DNA from 2 places in the Aliikangiella aequoris genome. Region 1 is predicted to be linked to the other one. Evidence: riboswitches for the same ligand, from Rfam matches in the RefSeq annotation. Region 1 holds a riboswitch; the other holds the start of a gene.
The links. Region 1 has a riboswitch for thiamine pyrophosphate ahead of ACUR5C_RS14225 (TonB-dependent receptor). Riboswitches for the same ligand answer to the same signal wherever they lie in the genome.
Positions count from the first base shown of each region.

Region 2: it holds a riboswitch for thiamine pyrophosphate, as region 1 does, so the genes downstream of both, thiC (phosphomethylpyrimidine synthase ThiC) here and ACUR5C_RS14225 (TonB-dependent receptor) in region 1, are expected to answer to the same signal.

Region 1 covers NZ_CM132298.1:3,276,307-3,283,705, reverse strand. Annotated here, with positions in the region: gene ACUR5C_RS14265 (amidohydrolase family protein) at 1-84, opposite strand, end outside; gene ACUR5C_RS14260 (3-hydroxyanthranilate 3,4-dioxygenase) at 105-635, opposite strand; gene ACUR5C_RS14255 (RidA family protein) at 707-1,135, opposite strand; gene ACUR5C_RS14250 (RNA polymerase sigma factor) at 1,714-2,253, shown strand; gene ACUR5C_RS14245 (anti-sigma factor family protein) at 2,250-2,702, shown strand; gene ACUR5C_RS14240 (YbjQ family protein) at 2,699-3,061, shown strand; gene ACUR5C_RS14235 (RNA recognition motif domain-containing protein) at 3,177-3,413, shown strand; gene ACUR5C_RS14230 (glutamine--tRNA ligase/YqeY domain fusion protein) at 3,617-5,296, opposite strand; TPP riboswitch at 5,499-5,617, shown strand; gene ACUR5C_RS14225 (TonB-dependent receptor) at 5,710-7,399, shown strand, end outside.
Region 2 covers NZ_CM132298.1:515,596-522,994, reverse strand. Annotated here, with positions in the region: gene thiE (thiamine phosphate synthase) at 1-179, opposite strand, end outside; gene ACUR5C_RS02370 (thiazole synthase) at 288-1,181, opposite strand; gene thiS (sulfur carrier protein ThiS) at 1,184-1,381, opposite strand; gene thiO (glycine oxidase ThiO) at 1,413-2,522, opposite strand; gene thiC (phosphomethylpyrimidine synthase ThiC) at 2,528-4,432, opposite strand; TPP riboswitch at 4,524-4,658, opposite strand; gene ACUR5C_RS02350 (hypothetical protein) at 4,786-5,229, shown strand; gene ACUR5C_RS02345 (Tll0287-like domain-containing protein) at 5,274-5,831, opposite strand; gene ACUR5C_RS02340 (ammonia-forming cytochrome c nitrite reductase subunit c552) at 5,853-7,274, opposite strand; gene ACUR5C_RS02335 (FAD-dependent oxidoreductase) at 7,283-7,399, opposite strand, start outside.

The sequences.
Region 1 (7,399 bases):
AATCCAGCCACCATAACCATATTTTTCTTTTAGGTTTGGCCACTCTTTAGGCAATATGTGGGTATGTATGTCGATAGTAAGCATTGTGAATATTCCTAATTTTTTTAGTTAAACTCATATTGGTTATGTGGCATGACTTCGCCACATTGTTCACAAGTGCGCAGTGATTCATTGGATAAAAAGCGATTAAAAACGGCGCCAAAATCATTCTCTATATCTTTTAGTGGAAATGACTCATGGTAAAGTTGGTGGTTACAGTTTTCACAAAACCACATTAAAGCATCAGTGTCTTCAGGGCGACGAACTTGCTCAATAACCAAGCCAATAGAGTCTTTAAAGCGAATTGGAGAATGAGGTACTTTGGGCGGGAGTAAAAATATTTCACCTGCTTTTATAGGGTAGTCTACAACTTTTCCATCTTGTTGGGTGCGTAGCAGCATTTCTCCCTCAAGCTGATAGAAAAACTCAGGGCCTTCGTTGTAATGAAAATCTTTGCGTCCATTTGGGCCGCCAACCACCATGATTATCATGTCTCCTTCACGGTAAACTTCTTTATTGCATACCGGAGGCTTCAACTTGTCTCTATTATCGTTGATCCACTGCTGAAAGTTTATTACTTGCATTGGTGCGCTCATCGTTTAGCTCCTTAATCTTGTGAGTTGGCTCACTAAGTTACTTTTTATTAGGCCGCTGACTTTTAGCTTGGTTATTTTTTAACTGTTGCTATACATTTTAGTTCTATTGCGATAGGTGTCGGTAAACAGTTAATTTCTAGCGTTGTTCGGCAAGGTTGATTGTCAGCAAAGTATTCTGCATAAATTCGATTATAAGTCTTAAAATCATCTTTCATGTTCGTGAGAAAGACGGTGACATCGACTAAGTTCATCCAACTTGAACCCGAAGCTTCGAGTATTATTTTTACATTGTCAAAAACACTGCGACACTGGGCTTCAATATCATAAGCTGCAATGCTGCCATCAGGATTGAGCGTGACCCCAGGAATTTCGCTAGTACCGGCTTTGCGAGGGCCAACGCCAGAAAGAAAGAGTAAATCTCCAACTTGACGCGCATGAGGGTATAGGCCGACTGGTTTAGGCGCGTTATCGGTATTAAAGGTGTTGTTTTGCTGAGTCATAGTGAAACCCTTGATGTTTTTTCTGAATATTAATCTAGTTCTAAAGTTGAACATTTATTAGTGACTATTTCGTCTAAGAAAGCACTGTTAAGTCACTGGATTGGGTATAAGCCAATTAAAGCTTAGCACAGAGGAGTTGCGCGATAGAAAAGGAGAAGGCTAGTTTAAAATAAACTTGCAACCTTGCTGGCTAGCAAAGATGTTGTGCGATGATTTATTAATTTTTATTGATTTCATTAGATAAGTTAATCAATAGCCAAAAAGGAACTTGAATAGACTGATTTTAGGAGCAATTGTTGTCGCTGTAAACCTTATATCGGCATAAATTAAGCATTTTTAGTCAACCAATGGCTGTTAGTCAGCTCAAATAAAAGAATGAGCCAATGGGAATAGTTTGCTAAATCATTCGTTATTGCGCTAATTGCTCTGTCGGACAGGTCGCTGCTATTGTGCCTGTTAGCTATTAGGGCAGTAAGATTAAGGCATTACGTTTATGACAAAAATAACTCGATAGCATGAGTTTTTAGTTTTCGGTTCAATACTTTATATCGTAATATGTGAAGGTAGCTTATTAAATAATGACGAAATTAAAGGAATACACCATGCAGGTGTCAGAAGAGTTTGAGGATTATCGGCGACAAGCCTATTCGCTCGCGTATCGTTTGCTAAGCAATAGAGATGACGCGCTAGAAGTCGTGCAAGCCTCGATTGAAAAGGGGATTAATCATGCCAATGCGCCGCGCTTAGATCATCCTGAATTTAAACCGTGGCTTTTTACCGTGGTAAGAAACAAGTCTATTGATATTTTAAGACATAAAAAACGCGTACCAAAGGTAGAGCACGAAGATTATCATTCGAGCGCGCCAAACTCTTTAGAGCCAGATAAAAGCCTACATCAATTGCAGTTGAAAGAGGCGCTTGAGCAAGCAATTAACGAATTAAAAATGCAACAAAAAGAAATCATTCTACTTCGTGATTATCATAATTTTAGTTACGCTGACATTGCAAAAATTTTAGGTATTGCCAACGGTTCTGTTATGTCTAGACTACATCGTGCGCGTATGGCTTTAAGAGAAATCCTGATTAATCGGGGTATTTCACTAGGAGGCGACTTATGAACCCTTCGTTAGATTCAAATGAAGATCAAAAATTAATGCGTTTATCGGGTTATATCGATGGCGAACTCACCCAACAAGAAGCGCAAAAAGTGGCGCTGTTATTAGACTCCGACTCAGAGTATCAACAGCTATATACTGAGCTTAAATTAATGCGCAATGAAGTACAGTCTTTAAGCCTACAAGATAAAGAGTTAAAACATTTAGATAAACTTTTTAAAGAGCCAATCGTTAAAACAAGCCGAATTTTTGGTCTTGCGCTCGTTTTTATCTCGGCAATAGCTGCAATGTTGTTAACGCTTTACATGATTTTTACGCATCCTGAGCTTGGCTTAATAGAAAAAGGACTTGTGGGGTTATTAGGGAGTGGTTTTATGTTGCTTTTAGTGAGTGTATTACGCCAAAGGCTACTCAGTTTAAAAAATGATAAATATAAGCGAGTGAAGTTATGAGCAGAGTAATCCTTTCGACCACGGAGTTTATTTACGGTAAGCAAATAATAAAGCACTTAGGGCTAGTACGCGGCACTAGCATTAGAGCACGCCACATTGGACATGATTTACTCGCCTGGATGCGGGGAATTGTGGGGGGCGAAATTCATGAATATACTAAGTTATTAGCAGAAAGTAGAGAGCAGGTACTTGATCGCATTATGCAAGATGCAGCAGAACTGGGAGGTAACGCGATTGTCGGACTTCAGTTTTCTACTTCTCATATAGCACAAGGTGCTGCAGAGCTAGTGGTATATGGTACTGCGGTTTTAGTTGAAGATGCCAATGATTTACTCGAAGAGTTAAACGAGCAGACTTAAAATGCTTGCTACACTATTCATACCTATAAGCCACTAACGCTAATGTGCTATGCTTTGACTATTCTAAATAGAACGATCTCGGTCGTTTAATAAATTAATTGGTAAAAGGTTAGGTATGAAAATTTTGGTTAGAAATCTCGCTAGATCAACAACAGAAAGCGAATTAAAAGATCTTTTTACACAGCAGGGCAGTGTGCAATCATGTGATTTGGTTTTAGACAAAGAGACTCAGCTGTCTAAAGGGTTTGGTTTTGTAGAAATGCCCAAGGCAGGTGAAGCAAAAGCGGCAATCCAAAAGTTAAATGGATTAGAACTAGGTGGTAATAAAATTAGAGTGAAAAAAGCCAACTAATATAGGTTTGTCTGTCATGGCAGAGGTGATTGTTTTCGCTTCATTGTTTCTTAACTACTTAAGAGGCGCTCAGAGTCTATCGCTTAAAATAATGGCTAGGCCTGTTTTTGGAGTGAGTGCAAGATATTGGTAAGGTCATTATAAGTTTCGGCAACAACAAAAAAGGCGCTTTAAGCGCCTTTTTTGTTGCAAGTTTAGTTAGCTCAGTCTTGCTGTTTAGCTTCAATTTTAGCCCAACTGTCCCGCAAGGTAACCGTGCGATTAAAAACTAAATTTTCTTCGCTATGTTGATATCTATCGGCACAGAAATAACCTTCTCGCTCAAATTGAAAGGCGTCTTCTGGCTTGGCATTTGCTAAACTCATTTCTACTCGTGCGTTGTCAATAACTTGTAGTGAGCTTGGGTTTACTGTCGCTAAAAAATCTTCTGCTGCGCCAGGATTTGGCACATTAAATAGACGATCATAGAGTCTAACTGTTGCTGTTCTTGAATGACTTTCCGATACCCAGTGAATAACGCCTTTGGGCTTATAGTCTTCTGGGTTTTTTCCTAAAGTGTTAGGGTCGTAACTACAAAGTAGTTCGGTAATTTCACCATTCTCGTCTTTAATAACTTGGTCACAAGTAATAACATAGGCGTTACGCAATCTGACAGCTTTGCCGAGCACTAAACGCTTATATTTTTTATTGGCACTCTCTCTAAAATCGTCTTTATCGATTAAAATAGTTTTTGAGAAGTATATTTTTCGACTGCCCATAGACTCATTTTGCGGATGATTAGGTGCATTAATTTCTTCTACTTTGTTATCTTCGTAGTTTGTTAGCGTAATTTTAAGCGGGTTAAGAACTGCCATGGCGCGAGGAGCATTATCGCCCAAATCTTCGCGAACTGAGTTTTCTAGTAAGCTCATTTCAACGGTATGAACTTTCTTAGTAACACCGGTTCGCATAACGAAATCTCTGATCGCAAAAGCGCTAAACCCACGTCTTCGCATGCCAGAAATTGTCGGCATTCTTGGGTCGTCCCAGCCGTCTACTACACCTTCTGTCACCAGTAAATTGAGCTTTCGCTTGCTGGTAATTGTATGCTCAAGGTTGAGTCGAGAGAATTCTATTTGCTGCGGGTGGCAGTCGATAGAAATATTGTCTAATACCCAATCATAAAGCGGTCGATGATCTTCAAATTCAAGCGTACACAGCGAATGAGTCACGCCTTCTATGGCGTCCGAAATACAGTGTGTAAAATCATAAGTAGGATAAATGCACCATTTGTCTCCGGTACGAATATGGTGCTGACGCTTTATACGATATATCGCCGGGTCGCGCATATTCATATTAGGTGATGCCATGTCAATTTTGGCGCGCAATACTTTTTCGCCGTCTGCAAATTCGCCCGCCTTCATGCGCCGAAACTGATCTAAATTTTCTTCAAGGCTTCGCTCGCGATAAGGGCTGTTTTTTCCGGGCTGTGTTAAATTACCGCGATAGCTGCGCATTTCTTCTGCGCTTAACTCATCTACGTATGCCAGCCCTTTTTGAATGAGCTCTTCTGCATAAAGATAAAGCTGATCAAAATAATCGGCAGCATGGCGAATTTCGCCTGACCATTCAAATCCTAACCACTTGACGTCTTCTGCAATAGCTTCTGCGTAAGCTGCTTCTTCTTTGGCTGGATTAGTATCATCAAACCTCAAATTACATTGACCTTGATAGTCGTTAGCAAATCCAAAATTAATACAAATAGACTTTGCATGACCCACATGTAAAAAGCCATTGGGCTCTGGTGGAAAGCGAGTTTGCACTTTTTGATGTTTACCCGACGCCAAATCGGCTTCAATGATATGTCGGATAAAATTCGCTGGTTTGGTCACTTCGGTACTCATTTTAAGTCTAATTCTCTGCTGTATGGTCGAAAGTTGAGCGCACAAAACGCAATATTAAAGCCAATAAAATGTAGATATGGCCTCAAAAGCGTGATTTTACCTTAGATAAGCTAATTCTCGAAGCTCTTAATCAGATTATTTAAGCATGGCTTTTAGGTGACTAAACTAGGCGTAATGATATGCATGAGTTATAATCTCGGCTAATTACCCTGAGGGGCGGCTAGAATTAGCCTGAGAAGTAACGTTATTGAAGTTAAATAACTTGAACCCTTAGAACTTGATCCAGTTAATGCTGGCGTAGGGACAGGGAAGTGCACCTCTAGAGTTATTCGTTGCTTAAAAAAAGCTAGCGTCGTGCAGTTTCTTACTTCCTACCCCAAGCTACATAGTGAAATCATTTGGAGTAGTGGTTTATGAAGTCCACCTTAGCCGTATCAACTTGCCTTATCTTAAGTCATTCTTGCTTACCACAAGCCTTTGCGCAAGCGCAATCTGAGCCGACCGTAACAGACGAAAACATTGTTGTAGTAACCGCTGATTTCAGAGATAAAAGTGTATTGCGCCTGCCGACTAGCGTGAGCGTTTTGTCTGAAGATGAGTTAATTAAAAATAATGCACATCACCTTTCTGACGTATTGAACTTAGCCCCTAATGTTAATTTTGCTACAGGGGCATCAAGAGGTCGCTTTATTCAAGTTCGTGGAATTGGAGAAAGAAGTGAGTTTTCTGAACCTGTAAACTATTCTGTGGGCGTGGTTCTTGATGGTATTGATATGACAGGAATCGCGTCTGCGGCTACTTTAATCGATACTCAACAGGTTGAAGTTTTGCGTGGCCCACAAGGTACTCTATATGGCGCTAATGGGCTTGCTGGATTAATTAATATTGTTTCTAATCAAGCTTCTGCCGAGCCAAACTTTAAAGTTTCTGCTGGTGTCGAAAGTCATTCGGGCTACAATTCGCAAATTGTCGCTACAGGCCCAATTACCGACGCGTTACTCTATCGCTTTGCTGTTGGTCAGTATGCAAGTGATGGACACATGAAAAATGTGTTTTTACAAACTGACGACACTAACAATATTGATGAAACAAGTGCTCGTTTAAAGCTTTTTTATCAACCTAGCCAAGACTTTCAATTAGAAACTAATTTTATTTTTGCCGATATTGATAATGGATATGATGCTTTTAGTTTAGACAGCAATTTCAATACTTATTCTGATGAGCCTGGTTTTGATAAACAAAGCACTAACGCTTTCTCGGTAAAAGCGCAGTGGAGTTTAGACGAAACTTTAATCCAAACTTTAGTAAGCCGTGCAAACTCTGACTCAGAATATGGTTATGACGAAGACTGGAGTCATCCTGCAATTTGTGAAGGTACGGCTTGTGACTCAGATTTGTTTGGGTTTGATTGGTGGTATTCATCATTTGACAATTACATTCGAGAGAATACTAACAATAGCCTAGATTTACGTTGGTTATCCAACTCAAATAGTCAACAGAGTAATTGGGTTGTCGGTTTATACGCGCGCCAGCAAGAGACTCGTTTAATTCGAGAATATACTTTTAACACCAGTGATTTTAATAGCGAGTTAAATAAAAACAATTATGCACTCTATGGGCAAGTTGAATCGCCTCTGGGCACTAAGTGGTCATTGATTTCTGGCCTAAGGTTCGAGAAGCAACAAACTGACTATCAAGATAACAATGCAATCTTAGCTAAGGGCAGCGAAAACTTTTGGGGTGGAAAGCTGGCTATAGAATATGCTTTTGCTCGAGAGCGCATGTTTTATTTATTATTGTCGCGAGGTTACAAAGCTGGTGGTTTTAATAATCGTCCTGAAATACCAGCCTCAGATCGCGCATACGCGACAGAATTTATGTGGAACTTAGAGTGGGGTGTCAAAGGTAACTGGTTAGAAGATAGAGTGATCTTACAGTCTAGTGTTTTCTATCAGCATAGAAAAGATATTCAATCGAAGCAATCAAGAGTGACTTCGCGTGCCGATGGCCGATTATTAACCGAAGGCGGCGAGTGTCCTTGTGATTTTAATGATTACATTAAAAATTCAGCGCAAGGTATTAGCTACGGGCTCGAGTTTGAGT
Region 2 (7,399 bases), 990 kb from region 1:
ACAGGGTTTATTGCTACCACTTCAAAGTTATTTTGCGCAGTAGTGGCCGTTAGTGCCAGCATAGAATGAATCCCAAACGCTTGCTGGGTCTTTAAGTCTGTACTTATTCCCGCCATACCAGCCGAGTCAGAGGCAGCGATGGTTAAAACTATTGGGCGGTGTTTGTTATTTAGAAACATAAACGACTACTTGATTAAATCATTAAACAGTTAAAAAGCATTGATTAAGCAAGCTTTTTTCGACGCCCAAAACTCATCATGTAGCAACCACAGACTTAAAAGCAAAGCTTACTCAATTTGCTGCCAAAATGGCGTACCGAGTGTTGGTGTACTCGGTTGCGCAATGTCTCGCTCAGGCATAATGCCTGCATGATAAGCTAAACGACCAGCTTGTAAAGCATATTTAAACGCTTTTGCCATTTTAACGGGACTTGTCGCTAGTGCCACAGCGGTATTTAAAAGCACGCCGTCAAAGCCTAGCTGCATTGCCTCAACCGCATGTGATGGCGCACCAATGCCCGCATCAACAATAAGCTGTGTACCGCTAAAGTGCGAGCGCAAGCTTCTCAACGCATAAGGGTTAATAATGCCCTTACCGGTACCAATGGGAGCCCCCCATGGCATAAGCACTTTACAACCTGCTTCCACTAGTTTCTCGCACACGATTAAGTCATCGGTACAATAAGGAAAGACTTCAAACCCCTGAGAATTTAATTCTTTTGCGGCTTCTACTAACCCAAAAGGGTCGGGTTGTAAGTTATACTCATTGCCAATAACCTCTAACTTAATCCAGTTAGTATCAAAAAGCTCTCTGGCCATTTGCGCGGTAACAATTGCCTCTTTAGCGCTATGACAGCCAGCGGTATTGGGCAACAAGCTCACCGGCAATTGTTTTAACATTTCCCAAAATTTTTCACCACCATGAGCAGCAGGGTTTTGACGTCTAAGTGAAACAGTGACAATTTCGCTTCCAGAAGCGCGTATAGCCTGCTGCATAATACTCGGCGATGGATATAAAGCCGTGCCTAATAAAAACCGGCTGCTAAAAGTCTTACCTGCTAGCTCCCAATTATCTTGAGTGCTGTCTGGAGTATTGTTTGGATTGTTTTTTGTTTTGATTTTGTTTGCTTTAAAATCATCTGCTTGTTGTAAGCTTGCTTTTTTTAGCTCGTCAACTGCCATGATTAGCCTCCCGCCATTGGTGCTACTATTTCAATTTGATCATTTTGCTGCAAGCCATGATTTGCATAATCAGCTCTAGTAACAAAAGTGCTATTTAAAGCAACCGCAACGGTTCCCGGCTCACAATGTAATTCATTTAATAACTCAATTAAATTTTCGCTGTGCGTTTGATATTTTTCACCGTTTAAAACTATATCCATAAATTAATCACCTAAGAAACAAAAGCCTAAACTAAGCATTCATCATTGGTTTTGAATTCAACAAATCGCCTTGCCAACTAGAATCTTCAGCAACCACCTGGACTATCTGCTCTGCGATAGCGGGTGCGACTAAATAGCCATGTCGAAACAAACCATTAACTTGAATCAATTTGTCGTTTATGTGCACTAAAGGTAAGTTATTTGGCATGGCTGGGCGACAGTGAGATTTTGTGTTTAAAATAGCGGCTTCAGCAAAGCCGCTGTGAATACTATAAGCCGCAGAAAGCAACTCTAAAGTAGAGCGCACACTAATCGGGCGCAAATCGTCTGACTCTATTTGAGTTGCGCCTATAATGTATTGATTTGGGCTCGACTGGGGCACCACATACAGTTGGTAGCGAGGGTGAATTAACCGAACTAAACGACTAAGTTTAACCTCAGGTGCATCCAGCAAAATGAGTTCACCTCTCACTCCTCGCAGATTTTGGATAGTTTCTTTTGCCGCTAACCCTCGGCAATCGATCACCCAGTCAAAAGTCTGGCTTTGCTTGTCATAGTATATCTTTTGCGATTCAATTTGTTGAACCGCGCAGTTAAATCGAGTCTTAACTCCTAGCGTTTTCAGCTGAGCTAAAATCGCAGCCATCGTCTTATGTGCAGATAACCAAGCCTCTTTAGAAAAATAATAACCACTCGAAAACTTTGCCCATAGTTCTGGCTCAAGCTTGGCTAAATCGTCCTTAGTTAAAGTTGTTTGAACGACGTTTTCATTGTTTAAAGTTTGGCAAAAGTCGCGCGATGCCTGCTGCTTAAAACGGAGCAAGTCTGCGTGATCTCCAGGGTGAGCAACAACAATACAACCGCGTTGAAAATACCCGCAGTCAGTTTGAAGCGAGTCAATAATTTTTGGCCATAATTGTAAAGAGCGCATGCCCAATTGAAAAATCAGCGTCTCACAGTTTTCTAATTCAGAATAAGGTGTAAGCATTCCAGCAGCAGTAAACGAAACTGCAGCTTGTGATTTTTCTGACTCGCGCTCAAACAAAGTAACTTGGTGCTTTTGATTGGCAAGTTGTAGCGCCAACATACGCCCAATGATACCAGCACCAACAATTGCAATTGTTTGCTTGCTTGGTTTCACTTTAGCTATTCCTGCTGCACATAAATTTCAGCGCCTTGCGATTTAAACTCTGCAGATTTTTGCTGCATGCCTTTTTCAGCATAATCGCGTACTTCTTGGCTAATTTTCATGGAGCAAAACTTAGGTCCACACATTGAACAAAAGTGCGCCACTTTGGCCGAATCTTTTGGCAAAGTTTCATCATGGTATTCTCTTGCGCGATCAGGATCTAAACCTAAATTAAACTGATCTTCCCAACGAAACTCAAAACGGGCCTTACTAAGTAAATCATCTCTGTAGCGAGCTCCCGGATGTCCTTTAGCGAGATCTGCCGCGTGCGCAGCTATTTTGTAAGTAATAATCCCTTCTTTAACATCGTCTTTGTTGGGTAAACCTAAATGCTCTTTCGGTGTTACATAACATAACATGGCGCAACCATACCATCCGATCATTGCTGCTCCAATGCCCGACGTAAAATGATCGTAACCCGGAGCAATATCGGTTGTCAGCGGACCTAAAGTATAAAAAGGTGCTTCATCGCAATGTGCTAGCTGTTTATCCATATTTTCTTTAATCATATGCATTGGCACATGACCTGGCCCTTCTATCATCACTTGTACGTCATGCTTCCAAGCTATTTTTGTCAACTCACCAAGTGTTTCTAGCTCACTAAATTGTGCTGCATCGTTTGCGTCGGCCAACGAACCTGGGCGTAACCCGTCCCCCAATGAAAAGCTAACATCGTAGGCTTTCATGATTTCGCATATTTCTTCAAAGTGGGTATATAAGAAATTTTCTTGATGATGAGCAATGCACCATTTCGCCATGATTGAGCCGCCTCTCGAAACTATACCGGTCACTCTATCAGCGGTTAAAGGAACATAACGCAATAAAACACCTGCATGAATGGTAAAGTAATCAACCCCCTGCTCTGCTTGCTCAATTAAGGTATCTCTAAACACTTCCCAAGTTAAGTCTTCTGCGACGCCATTAACTTTCTCTAGCGCTTGATATATCGGTACGGTGCCAATAGGAACGGGTGAGTTTCTAATAATATAATCTCTCGTAGCATGAATATGCTTACCCGTTGAAAGATCCATGACGGTATCTCCTCCCCAACGAATTGACCAAACTAGCTTTTCAACCTCTTCTTCAATACTCGAGGTGACCGCAGAGTTACCGATATTAGCGTTAATTTTTACTAAAAAATTTCGCCCAATAATCATAGGCTCTAATTCAGTGTGGTTAATATTTGCGGGAATAATCGCTCTTCCAGCGGCAATTTCTTCGCGTACAAATTCTGCGGTAATGGGTTGCAAATTAGCGCCCAAAGCATTGCCTTTAAGTCGCTGTTCACGCTCTTGGGTAGTAAATTCATTTTGTAATGCTTCACGCGCTTGATTTTCTCTAACCGCGACATATTCCATTTCAGCAGTAATAATGCCTTGCCGTGCATAGTGTAATTGCGAAACGTTTTCACCCTGCTTCGCCCTTCGAGGCTGACGCTGTAACGCCGCATTGTAAAACTGAAACGCTTTACTAGAACTGCTATGCCCATTGTCTAAAGCTTTTACGCCTCTTCCATGGTAGAGTTCGCTATCTCCACGGGCTTGTATCCATTTTGAACGTATGTCAGCTAGACCTTTATGGACATCTATTTCACAACTAGGATCGGTGTAGGGGCCAGAAGTATCGTAAACAGTAACCGATGTCGCATCGCTTAAGTTTATTTTTCGCATTGCAACCTCAGCTTTAAAAACTGGCGTCACTAGATAAGTTTTTTCGCTAGCGGGCAAGGGGGTTCGGGTAATAAGACTATTAGCTTTTAAAGAAGTTTTACTCGTGTTCGAGCTTACTTGGTAAGATGTTGGGCTTGCTGCGGTATTAGTTTCAGAGTCTGACTTAAAACTCGTGATTGAGTTATCGTTCATTTATATTCCCCACTGTTTAATCATTTAGCATAGTGAGGCGAGAAGTAGCCCAAAAGCACTAAAGCCTTTTACAGACTTTTAATACAATGAGATTACTTCGCTCGCTCATCCCTACGCCGATACTAATCGGATCAGGTTCTACGGGTTTGTGAAATAGCTAAAAATAACTCAAATCACATCTCAGCCAAGGTTAGTTTAAAAACTAAAGGCACCCCGAGAGCTCATGGGCATTATAATCAAGCTTTAAAATAAAGCAAACTAAGTTTTCGTCCTGGAATAGGTTGGCCTTTATTGGCTTAACTCGCTATCATAGAACCAGAAATCTACTTACCTAAAAATAGTTTGCGACAAAAATGCCACAACAAAAATACTTATTCATGCTAAAAGTTATGTTACTTTCGATAACATTCGCTATGCTTTTTAGCTGCTCTAGTAAAAGGGCTGACCCTTTTAGTGAAAGCTTCTATACATTCGAATCTGCAGATAAACTACCTTCTTTTTCCTTTATTCTGGCGTTAAAGGGTACTCAGATTCAACTTAACAATGAGCAGCAAGCTATTCATGATTATCAAACAGGCGAAAGCACGGCTCGAGCGCGTAGCAACCAAAATCTTGCCTTAACTGACGATCCTCAGGACAGATTAGTATCACTTAAATTTAAAATGGAAGAACAAGCTCATAAGCGCTTGGCAAAAAAACTAAAAGCAAGCGGTTTTTGTAATAGCAATATAGTGTATCAAGCCGATGAGTACACTCATGGCCGATATAAGATAAGCGGACACTGTGCTCAAAACTAAAACCCAAATTGGAATTAATTTTAAAGCACAGTAGCATGCAGCTTTTAGTCGAGAGGAATTCTAATCACTAGGCCACCCATAGTGTCACCAATTTTAAAGTCTGTTTTGGGGCTATCGGCATGATCATTATGACAGTCAACACAGGCTTTAGAAACGGCAATATCTGGATACACCGCGGTGTAATAGTTTTTATCTCCTAATTTTTCCTCACCATAAAAATTAGCTTTATTCTTTTCTATTGCTTCCATCGCTTTCACTTCTAGCGGTGTTCTCGGTTTGTTTTGCTTGTTAATGGCAAAACTAGACAGCAGCGCAAAGCTAAAACCTGTGTTTTTTTCATTAACTCTTTCCGCAGACATTCGCAGCATTTGCGCTGGAAGCGGCAAAGCACTCTCTTCTTTCCAACGCTCTTCTGCAGTAATTACTTCGTCTTCATTTTGGAGGCGATGCACGACCTTTTGAGTATACACAGCTCTATCAGCTTCAATTACTGCAAAAATAGCATCAGCCATTTTCTTTACGCTAACTTCTTTAGCGAAACAAACGTTTGCGCTTCCAAGTAAAACAAGCACCGTTGTGAGTTTTCTTATCGATAGTTTCATTTCTTTCTCCTGTTAATGTCTCTATTTATTTTGTTTCTGTTCTATTCGCTCTTTAACTAACTGAATTGCTGGGTGATTTTTATCTGGCGCACGAGAAAAGTTATTTTCAATTAGCGCTTCATCGGCCAAAGCAGATAACGAGAACTCCAGCCCATGACAGTTCATACAAACCTTTCTAAGCATTTTGGTATTGGGTCTTAGATTCTCGTTTTGGTTATGCGAAACATGTACATTACGGCCTTTTTTAATTCTAGGTAAATGACAACTAGCACAACTCACTCCGCTTCCCTTTGGCAGCCGGCCACTTTGTTCCTTGCTCCAAAGTTGATAATGCGGTGTCAACAAATAAGATTCGCTATGATTATCCTGATGACAACCTAGACAAGCTTCAACTGCAGCAAAAGAAACATCCAGCGAATGGGGCTTATGACAGCTATTACAATTTAGTTCCTGATTCCGGTGTGAATTTAAATCGAGCCGCCCTTGCTGCGGGGTAAGTGCAGATAAGCCTTGAGGTAAACGCATGCCATGTTTACTTTGTTCAAAATCATTTACCTGCTTTTTATGACAGCTTTCGCACTTTTTGACTACCTCTGCGCTACTTAGATCAAATTGCCAAAACTCGCTTGAGTGCTGCGAATTTTTATCACTTTTTAGTTCGTTTAAATGACAACTTGAGCAGTTAGCCGCCGTTTTAGCGTGGACGCTCAATTTCCATTCCTGCTCGGCAGTTTGCCAACCTTTTTGTGTATAAGACTCTTGCAGGTTCTTTACCTCTACATTAGCTAACTCAGCTTTGTTGAAATCAGCTTTATCCACTTCAAGCGGCAACTCTAGTTTGTGCTTCTTTAGCCAACGCTTAAAATTCGTTCTGTCCGGTAATAACTGCTTTTCTTTGTGATCGGGTCCATCAAAATGTTTGGTTAAAAACTTTTCGTAAAGCATGCTGTTATCATGGTAGTTATGACAACCCGAGTTAGCACATGAGTCAAATTTAAACTCTGCATGACTTTCTCTTTCAGAGGTAACGTCTTTGTGGCAATGAAAACAAAAATCTTCAGCTAAAGTCACGCCAGTTTTTCGAGTAATTTCCGGCTTATGTTCGCGATGACAAGATACACAATAGCGTGCATCTAAACTTTCTAGCAGCTCAGCATTGCGAGGATCTTGGAATACTTTTTTAGGATGGCTGTCGCTTACTCGATCAAGCTCTTTGGCATGGCAAGATTCACACGCCGTTTGCATATCATCTGCAGAAGAAAATGAATCAACATGGCAAGCATTACATTTAAGTTCAATTTGATAGTGCCCATGCGAAGTATCACCACTTAAAAAATAAGTTTTATCACCTTTAAATAAATTAAAGGCCAGTACTGCACCTATAACAATAGTAAAGAAAATTCCTAAAGGAAGTACGCCGAGTTTTTTATTATATTTTTTCATTATACTTCTTAAAAATAGTAAGCAGATAGAATGTGGAAAAAGATTAATGGCGGAAGCATCCACAGCAATGAGTAATGAACTCTGGACCACCACAAGCGATGTTTTCTAAGTTTAAGATCACTCCA